3 regions of the Alloalcanivorax sp. C16-1 genome follow, and region 2 is predicted to be linked to each of the others. Evidence: predicted binding sites of a transcription regulator. Region 2 holds the regulator's gene; each other region holds the start of a gene.
What was found. Region 2 encodes PhoB, which activates phosphate uptake and scavenging genes when phosphate is short. Its sites were predicted from a motif close to TGTCATANNNNTGTCANA; they were not measured.
Positions count from the first base shown of each region.

Region 1: ACLD0W_RS15290 (choice-of-anchor I family protein) is a predicted target of PhoB. The motif match lies at 1,495-1,512, and genes of this name have one in related genera.
Region 3: ACLD0W_RS09675 (glycerophosphodiester phosphodiesterase) is a predicted target of PhoB. The motif match lies at 1,434-1,451, and genes of this name have one in related genera.

Region 1 is NZ_JBKFTK010000004.1:322,720-325,994, reverse strand. It holds gene ACLD0W_RS15290 (choice-of-anchor I family protein) at 1-1,441, opposite strand, end outside; gene ACLD0W_RS15285 (hypothetical protein) at 1,643-1,801, shown strand; gene ACLD0W_RS15280 (AMP-binding protein) at 1,817-3,275, opposite strand, start outside.
Region 2 is NZ_JBKFTK010000001.1:1,148,276-1,151,550, forward strand. It holds gene phoR (phosphate regulon sensor histidine kinase PhoR) at 1-672, opposite strand, end outside; gene phoB (phosphate regulon transcriptional regulator PhoB) at 885-1,589, opposite strand; gene ubiA (4-hydroxybenzoate octaprenyltransferase) at 1,673-2,554, opposite strand; gene ACLD0W_RS05465 (chorismate--pyruvate lyase family protein) at 2,558-3,076, opposite strand.
Region 3 is NZ_JBKFTK010000002.1:536,387-539,661, reverse strand. It holds gene ACLD0W_RS09685 (glycosyltransferase) at 1-172, opposite strand, end outside; gene ACLD0W_RS09680 (sulfotransferase family protein) at 222-1,388, opposite strand; gene ACLD0W_RS09675 (glycerophosphodiester phosphodiesterase) at 1,539-2,282, shown strand; gene ACLD0W_RS09670 (patatin-like phospholipase family protein) at 2,279-3,275, opposite strand, start outside.

The sequences.
Region 1 (3,275 bases), on a different contig from region 2:
CGCCGGAGTCGAACACCAGCTCACCGTCCTCGCTCCAGATCGAGAAGGAACGGCCGCCGTAGGCGTACAGCTTGTCGTACATCAGCCGGTCGCCGTTGACGTTGTCCTCGACGCCGGCGGCGGTGAACAGCACCGGGTCGCCGTTGTCGTCGGTGCGGTAGCCTTCGGTCCAGGTCACGTTCAGGCGGCCCAGCACGTCGTCCTCGCGGCAGTCGCCGGGATCGCCGGCGGTGGCGCCGCAGTAGCTGAAGGTGGCCGGATTCAGCAGGGCGCCGGCGGCCAGCCCGCGCAGCTGAGGCGGCAGGTCGTCGCCGCAGCGGCGGTCGAAGCCGCTGGCGTGGACCAGATGCTTGACGCGGAATTCCTCCACGAAGCCCTGGCTGGGATCGCCGGCGCAGCCGCTGCCCTCGGTGCCCCAGTAGGCGTCGTTGTCCTCGCCCCAGGCGCGGGCGTCGCCTTCGTTGGCGGTGACCAGCCAGGTGCCGCCACCGGCGCTGTAGGCGTGGATGGCGTCCGGCAGGTACAGACCGACCACGCCGTCGAAGGTGCGGATATTGATCTCGCCGTCTTCGTCGCTGGCGTCGATGCCGTTGCCGTCCAGGCTCAGATCTTTTTCGCCCAGCGGCAGGATATCGGTGACCGTGGCGCTGGCGATGTCCAACCTGGCCAGGGCATTGTTCTCCTGCAGGGTCACCCAGGCGGTGGTGCTGTCGTCGGCGATGGCGATGTACTCCGGCTCCAGGTCCCGGGCCACATTGGCGTTGGGGCCATAGATGCGCACACCGGCGGCTTGCAGGTCCGCCTGCTGGCCGTTGAAGGCGGTGAAGGTGGCGCGGGCTTCCTGCGGATCGGCCGGGTCGCGGATATCGATGACGCTGATCGAGCCTTCCGGGTCCACGCTGTAGTCGTCGTTGGGCTCGCCTTCGTTGGCGGTGAGCACATAGTGGCCGTCCGGGGTGAACGCCACCATGTCCGGCAGGGCGCCCACCGGCACGAAGCTGATCCGCTCCAGGGTGTTGGCGTTGTACAGGGCCAGGAAGCCGGTGTCGGTTTTGGTGCCGGCCTGCACGGCGATGGCCACCAGGTCGCCCTGCACGGCCACGCTGTTCACTTCCGAACCGGCGGAAATGTCGTCGGTGAGCAGGGTGTCTTCCAGGGTCGGGTTGGCCGGGTCCGCCAGGCTCAGGATGTCCAGAGCGCCCTTGTTGGCGTTGACCACGAACAGGCGCTGGGAGCCGGCGTGGTAGGCGGGGATTTCCGCCGCCGACTCGTCGAACTGGCCGGAGCTGTGGCGGCCCAGGAAATTCAGCTTAACGCTGGAGGGCGTGGGGTCCGCCGCCGGCGGGGCGACGTCGTTATCGTTGTCGCTGTCGCCGCCGCAGCCGGTCAGCAAGGTGGTGGCCAGCAGGGTGCCGGCGCCAAAGGCAAGCCAGGGTTTCATCAAACACCTCGTCATTATTCGTTCACGGATACCCGGGTAGTGGGCCGCAGATCCATGACAAGGGGATGACGTTTTTTTGAAGAAGAGCGCAAGACTGACGGCCGGGCCGGGTCTCTCCGGCGCCCTGGGACGTTGTGTCCAATGTCGAGGGCGGTTTGCCCGGATTAGACTTGTGCCGAGATCTCACAACGAGTCGAAATAATGGATTGGGTTCCGATCGTCCTGCTTACGTTCAAGCTCCTCGTGTTCGGCACGGGCATGTTCTTCGCCATCAAGTGGCATTACGACAAAGGCAAGAAAAAGAAAGAGGCGGAGAAAAACGGCCAGGCACCGTCCCCGCCTGTGGAGAAAAACGGATGACGCCGCGGTCGACCTTCAGTCGTCCTTCAACAACCGGCGCAATACCTTACCCGCCGGCGTCGCCGGCAGCTTATCGATAAAGGCCACCTGGCGCGGGTACTTGTACGCCGCCATATGTTCCTTGGCCCAGTCGATCAGCTCGCTCTCGCTGACCTTGCCCTGGTACTCCGGCTTCAGCACCACGAACAGCTTCACCGTTTCGCCGCGCTGATCGTCGGGGATACCGATGGCGGCGGACTGGGAAATCGCCGGGTGATCGAGCATCAGCGCTTCCACGTCCTCCGGGAACACGCTGTAGCCGGAGCACTTGATCATCTCCTTGATGCGGCCGGTGAAGAACAGATAGCCCTCTTCATCGAAATAGCCCACGTCGCCGGTGTACACGGCGCCGTCGCGCAGGGTTTCGGCGGTGGCCTCGTCGCGCTTCCAGTAGCCCTTGAACACCGCCTTGTTGCGCACCACGATCTCGCCGCTCTGGTTGGGCGCGCACTCCGCGCCGGTGGCGGTATCGAGAATGCGGATCTCATTCTCCGCCATGGGCACCCCGCAGCTGCCCCACTTGATGCGGTCCTTGGGCATGAAGGTGTCGGACGTATGGGTCTCGCTGAGCCCGTAGGCCGCCTCGTGGGTCTGGCAGCCGGTCAGCGCCTTCCACTCCCCGGCCAGTTTCTCGGTAAGAGGAATGCCGAAGCTGGTGCAGGGGTTGTTGGTCAGCGAGGTCAGGTCACGCTTTTCCACCCCGGGGAAATCCAGAATCGCGCGCAGCATCGGCGCGATGCTGTACCAGTTGCGCACCCGATACCGCTCGATGGCGTCGACGGTGGTGGCCGGATCGAAGCGCGCCAGGATCACCAGGGTCTGGCGGGCGTACACCGGCTGATAGACGCCGAAGTTCATGCCGGCGATATGGCACAGCGGCGCGATGCCCAGGCTCACGGTGTCCTCGGCCATGCGGTTGGCGCGGAACGACACCGCCATCTTGAACAGGCTGGATCCGTAACTGAGCATGGCGCCCTTGGGCCGGCCGGTGGTGCCGGAGGTAAAGGTCATCAACCCCACGCCGTGCCACAGATCCACCGGCTCAAACCGCTGCAACGGCGCGGTGTGCGTGAGGATGGATCGCAGATCGTCGGTGTCCGCCGGCGCCGAGGACGGCTCACCCAGCAACTCCTTGGGCACGGTCAAGGTGGGCCGTTCCGGCAGATAATCGCCGTAGGCGGTGCTCACCACCGTGGCCAGGGTCGGCACCTGATCGCGCACCTCGGCGACGATCGGATAAAGATCCCGCGCCACCACCAGCGCCTTGGTCTCCGCATTGCTCAACTGATAGGCCACCTCGGCGGCCTTGTACTGCGGATTCACCGGCGTGACCATGGCGCCCAGCGCCTGCACCGCGTAATGGGCGAAGATGTACTGCGGGCAGTTCTGCATGAACAACGCCACCCGATCTCCGGCCCCCACCCCGTGCTCGCGC
Region 2 (3,275 bases):
ATACCCCTTGAGCACGGTCAGCGGCGTTTTCAGTTCGTGGCTCACGTTGGCCACGAAGTCCTTGCGCATCTCTTCCAGGTGATGAAGCCGGGTCATATCCCGCGCCAGGATCAACTGATCCCCCTCGCCGAACTCGGTGATCCGGAACTGCAGAATGCGGCTGTCGTTGACCGGGGAAGGAATTTCCAGCGGCTCGTTGAAGCGCCCCTGGCTGAGGTAATCGGTAAAGCGCGGATGGCGCATCAGGTTGGTCAGCGGCTGGCCCAGATCCTTATCCGGCCGAAACCCCAGATGCCGCTCGGCGGCGTGGTTCCAATACTCCAGATGACCATGGCGGTCGATCATCACCACCACGTCCTCCAGGGCGTTCACCGACGCCTGGGCCCGCTGGATGATGCCCTGCAGGTTGTCCTGCGCCCGCCGCTCCTGGCGGAACAGATGCTCCAGCCGGGTATAGAACTCGCCCCACAGCCCCACGCTGTCCGGCGGATCGGTATGCTCCTCGCGCACCAGCCACACGTACAACGCGAACAACTGCCGCGTGCTCCACACAATGTACAACCCCAGCACCGCCACCAACGGCCACACACTGCGCCACAACACACACAACGCCACCCCGGCCGCCACCAGAATCAGAATCCGATTCACTTCCTTGGCCAGACTGGCCCGCATACCGGAGGGATGCTTCATGAAAAACGTCTCAAAATACCTAACCGCACACTAACCCCAAACCAGCAAGGCGTCACGGCGGTTAACGCGAAGCGGGAAGAGCAGGCCCGGTCCCGGACCGTAGCTGGCCAGGGATGGCCAGCTCGAGCCTACAAGGATGTACTCGCGGCGTGTCCGGGACCGGGCCTGCTCTTCCCGCGCCCCTCAATCTGGAGTTACGAAGCCTGGCTGGTCTTCACCGAGAACCGATAACCCGTCCCCCGCACCGTCTGAATAAACCCGTCAAACCCATGCGGCGCCAACGCCTTGCGCAACCGCCGGATATGCACATCGATGGTGCGATCCTCCACGTACACGTTCGCCCCCCACACCTGATCCAGCAACTGGGTCCGGGAATAGGCGCGCTCCTGATGGCTCATGAAGAACTCCAGCAGCCGGTACTCGGTGGGGCCCATGTCCACCGGATCGCCATGGGCGCTGATGCGATGGCTCACCGGATCCAGACACAGCCCCTCCACATCGATGGCCTTCTCCGCCGCCGCCGCCGAGGACCGGCGCAGCACCGCCTTGATCCGCGAAATCAGCTCGCGGGTGGAAAACGGCTTGGTGATGTAATCGTCGGCGCCCACGTCCAGGCCCTGGATCTTGTTGTCTTCCTCGCTCTTGGCCGTGAGCATGATGATCGGCACCTCGGCGGTGGCGTCCTCGCGCTTGAGGCGACGCGCCAGCTCGATACCGCTCACCGAGGGCAGCATCCAGTCCAGCAGGACCAGGTCGGGGCGTTCATCGACGATGCGTTCATGGGCGCGCTGGGCGTTCTCGGCCTCCAGCACATCGAAATCGGCCAATTCCAGGGCCACCGCCACCATTTCGCGGATGGCGGGTTCATCGTCGACGATCAGAATGCGGTTGCGGGACATATTGGCGTTCTCTGGGTTTTCCCGTTGAAGTGCCCCTATTAGATTGCCTTTTTATGACATCCTGATGACAAATTAGCACCTTTTCAGGCGCTGATCAGGTAATGAAAATAAAGGCCGGCGAACACACTGGCGCCGGCCCAGTGGTTGCTGAGAAACGCCTGAAAGCACGGCCCCGGCTGGCGGTAGCGGATGCGCCACTGCTGGTGCACGAATCCGGCCGCCATGCCGGCCAGGCCCAGGTACCAGGGCCCGCTCAGCCCCAGCCGCTGGCCCACCAGCCACAGCGCCACCAGGGTCAGCGCCTGCAGCACGCCCACCATCAGCCGGTCCAGGTCGCCGAACAGGATGGCGGTGCTCTTCACGCCGATCTTGAGGTCGTCCTCCCGGTCGCACATGGCGTACTCGGTGTCGTAGCCCACCGTCCACAGCAGGTTGGTGACGAACAGCAGCCAGGCGATCTCGGGCACGGCGCCGGTCTCCGCCGCGAACGCCATGGGAATCGCCCAGCTGAAGGCGGCGCCCAAAAACAGTTGTGGCAGATAGGTGAAGCGCTTGGTGAAGGGATAGAGCATGGCCAGGGCCAGGCCGCCGAACGACAGCAGCAGGGTGAAGCGGTTCAGGAACAGCACCAGCACGAAGGCCAGCAGGCCCAGGCCGCAGAACAGCAGCAGCGCCTGTTTGACGCTCAGTGCGCCGGTGGCCAGCGGCCGCTCCCGGGTGCGCGTCACGTGGCCGTCGAAGTCGCGGTCGGCGAAATCGTTGATCACGCAGCCGGCGGCGCGCATCACATAGACACCGAGCACGAAAATCACGATGTGCTTGAGGCTGGGGGTCCCGTCGCCGGCGATCCACAGGGCCCACAGCGTGGGCCACATCAGCAGCATGCTGCCGATCGGCCGGTCCAGCCGCATCAGCTGAATCCAGGGCCACAGCGAGGGCCAGCGGTGCTCCACGAAGGCGAGCATAGGTCAGTCCCTTATCAGTTCCCACAGCGCGGGCAGAAAGTGCTCGGCCACCAGCAGCGGCCGGCCACGCTTCACGAACCGGGATTGTCGCCCCCAACAGGGCCCCTGGCCAGTGGGGCTGAGGCCGAAGCGCACCCACACCTGATCGCGGTGCGCCAGGGGCCGGCGGTACAGCTCGCTGCCCAGGGAACGGCTGCCCATATGGCCCAGGCTGCGGTTGGCGTTGGCCAGGGTGGCCAGCGGCAGCACGCTGCGCGCTTCCACCACCGGCTGCTCGTGGACATACAGAGTCACTTCGCGGATCAGGGCGTACTGGCGACCGATGCGCCCCAGCTGGGCCTGCTCTTCCAGGGTCGGGCGTTCGATGGCGCCATCACGCGGGGCTACCCGGAATGGACCGTGGCGGCGCAGCCGGGCGGTCAGCGAACCGGGGTCCGCCAGCCAATCACGGATCAGGGGAGGCAGAACAAGGCGTTCCTGGGCGCGCCAGCGGGTATCGGCGCGCAGGGCGGTATCGGGCATGGTGTTCGCTCAATCGCGGCGGGCGCGGGGACTATGGCCCAGGATGACCGTTCGATCAAGGGTCGGCACGAACCCTGCTTACCCCCACGGGGCGGCGCGGCATGGCCGCCCGGCAAAGGTGCCATTATCCACTGTCATTGATTTTTACGGCGGCCGTGGCTACGTTAGCGGGCCCCTGGAACGGCCCGTCTACCCGGGC
Region 3 (3,275 bases), on a different contig from region 2:
GCATGGACACGCCCTGGCAGGGATGGGGCTCCTCCAGGCTGGGACACACCAGCTCGGCCCGGGCCACCTTGCCGTCCAGATGGGCGACCAGATCCTGAAAGTAGGCGCCCACCCCGTTGCGGCCCTTCATGGCGTCCACGACAAAAAGTACGCGCAGCTCGTTTGTATTCATAGCAGGCAGTATGAGTACCACTTATGTCTGATTTGTGACAAGAGAAACCTCACCGGCGTTCAGTGGCGGGCAAAGGGTAAGCGAATTTTTCATAGACCCAGCCGAAGGTGTCGATCAGCCGTTCCGGCGCCACCCCGAGGTTCTCCAGCGAATAGTGGTGGCCGCTGCGGTAGCCACGGGCCTTTTCGTCCTGGACGCTCAGCCAGGCCCGGTAGGCCGGCGACAGGGTCAGCCCGAAGTCCGCGTAGAAACCCTCCACGGTGGCCAGCGGCCGCGCCGCCAGCTGCTCCATCCGCGACAGGGCGCGGCGGGACGGCGGCAGCCGGTCCAGTTGCTCCAGCAGGTGCCGGTAGTAGTAATCAAGCATGCCGAGGAAGCCCTCGCGCCAGTAGTCGGCGGTGTCGCGGCCGTCGAAAATCCGCGCGCCGATGACGATGGAATTGATCTGCGAGGGTACCGCCTCGGTGGGGTTGCGCAGGCAGCCGATAAAGCGGGCGTCGGGAAATTCCGCCGCCAAAGTGGCCATCAGCGGCGTGAACGAGGGGTTCTTGGAAAGGAAAGTCAGACGGTCGCCGTGCACGTAGAGATGGCGCTGCACGAAGCGCCGGTAGGCGGCCATCAGGCGGCGTTTGTCCGTCTCCGGCAGGTCCCGGTCGGCAAAGGTGAGCCGCCACAGGCGCGGATCGGGTACCGCCAGCACCAGCAGAAAGCAGCCCAGCACCGGCAGCAGCGCCAGATAATCTTCCTCCGGGTCGCGCAGGCCGGTCTGGTGCACGTCGTCCAGCCCGCCCAGGGCGCGCCGCTCCAGGGCATGCAGCAGGCGCCCCAGGGGCCGGCCGCACAGCCCGTCCAGCCGCCCCAGGCCGCGCCACAGGCGCCGCTGGCAGATCGAAGGGGCGAAGATCAGCTCCCACAGGGCGGTGGTGGTGAACCGTTCCCGGTCGCCGGCCAGCAGGCGATGCAGGAAGGTGGTACCGCTGCGCGGCACGCCCACCACGAACACCGGCGCGCGCACCGCCACGCGGCGAAAGTCTGGAAACAGCAGGTGATCGAGCAGCAGGAAGGCGCCGTTGATCAACTGCAGCAGCAGGAACAGCGGCCAGAAGGCGGCCATCACCAGCCAGCGGCGCGGCGATACGCCGGTCACGGTGCCGTCGTAATCCGGGTTCCAGGAGCGCAGGAACAGCACCGCGTAACTCTTGAGCAGGGACCCCATTCAGGTCTCCGTCCGATCGCGAAGCGCCAACCCTAGCAGGCGTCAGGTGACGCTTCCATGACAATGGCGCCCTGCCTATTGATGCCATCCCGGCCACCCCGGCACAATGCGCGGCGACCCGGCGGTCCGGCCGGCAACGATACGAGAACCATGAGTACGACGACCCCCACCATCGTCGGCCATCGCGGCGCCCGCGGCGAGGCCCCGGAAAATACCCTGGCGGGCTTTCAGGTGGCGCTGGATGCCGGCGTCACGGAAGTGGAACTGGACGTGCGCCTGTCCCGGGACGGCCACCTGATCGTGGTGCACGACCGTAACGTCACCCGCACCACCGGCGAACGCGGCAAGGCCCATCATTACACCCTGGCGCAGTTGGGCGTGCTGGACGCGCGCCAGAACACACCGGGCTGGCACAGCCCGGTGTGCATCCCGTCCCTTCGCGAGGTGGTGACCCTGTGCGGGCCGGCCATGCGGTTCCAGTTCGAGGTCAAGGGCGCCGACTCGCCCCTGCTGCATCGGCTGGCCCATCAGCTGGTCGGGCTGATCGACGAGCAGGGCCTGCACGAGCGGGTCGTGGTGACCTCCAGCCATGCCGGCTTTCTGCGCATGCTGCGCGGCATGACGCCGCGCATCGAGCGCGGCTATGTGGCGGAGTACCGCTACCAGCAGCCCACCCGCCGGGCGGCGGCACTCGGCTGCACCTGGCTGATGCCCAAGCACACCCTGGTCAACGAGGGGCTGATGCGCCGCGCCCGACGGCGCGGCCTGAAGGTCTCCACCTGGACGGTGAACGATCTGGCCGAGGCCCAGCGGCTGGCGAAGCTGGGGGTGGACGGCATCATCACCGACTTCCCCACCAGCTTCATGGCGCACTTTCGGAAAAAGCGGCGTTAATCCTTCAAAAACGCCCGGATCTCTTCTTCCCGGGCCTTGGCGTCCTGGTACCCCAGCGACATCAGCCGCCCGGTGAAGCCGGGCTCGAACAGCAGATAGCTGAGCGCCGAGGCCCCCGGTGAGCGGGTGGCGCCGGCGCCGCGCAGGAAGAACCGCAAGGTGCGCGGCAGTTCCTTGTTGTGCTCGGCGGCGATCTCGTCCAGCGGCTGGGACGGGTAGATCTTCAGCACCTCCACCTGACGCAGCTGGATTTCGTGCTGATTGCGGGCCCGCGGGCTGAGCGCCTGCACCGTGCGATTGATGCGCTCCAGCCGCTCCACATCCCCTTCCAGGGTGTCCACGAACACGCTGTCGAGTACATGGCCGAGCACCTGGGCCAGGGACGGGTAGCCGCTCAACTGCCGCTGGTGCTCGGCGGTGGGATTGCCGGACACCCCGATCACCAGCAGCCGGTCGGCGCCCAGGTGCAGCGCCGGACTCACCGGCGCCAGCTGGCGCACCGCCCCGTCACCGTAGTAGCGGCCGTCCACTTTTTCCGCCGGAAACAGCAGCGGAATCGCCGCCGACGCCAGCAGATGCTGCACGCCGATGGTGGAGCGCCGGCCCAGCCGCCGGGCCCGGTTCCATTCCTGTAAATCGTCGGCGCCCTGAAAGAACGCCACCGATTCCCCGGAGGCGTAGCTGGAGGCGGTGATCGACAGCGCGCGCAGGTGGCCCTGGTCGATGCTCTGGCCGATGCGCTGGAAGTTGATCACCAGACGCAGCAGCCGTTTCAGCGGCGTATTGTCCAGCAGCGCGCTGCGGGTGGTGCCCCGGCCGGCGGCGGCGGAACTGAACATCCAGCGCAGCAGGCTGCGCAGGAAGGCGCCGATGTCGGTGCGGTAGACCTGCTCGGCGGTCATGTTGGCCCACACCTGCTCCAGGCCGCGCACCGCCAGCCGGTAGTCGTGGGCGCCGGCGGCCAGACCGGCGGCGTTGATGGCACCGGCGGAA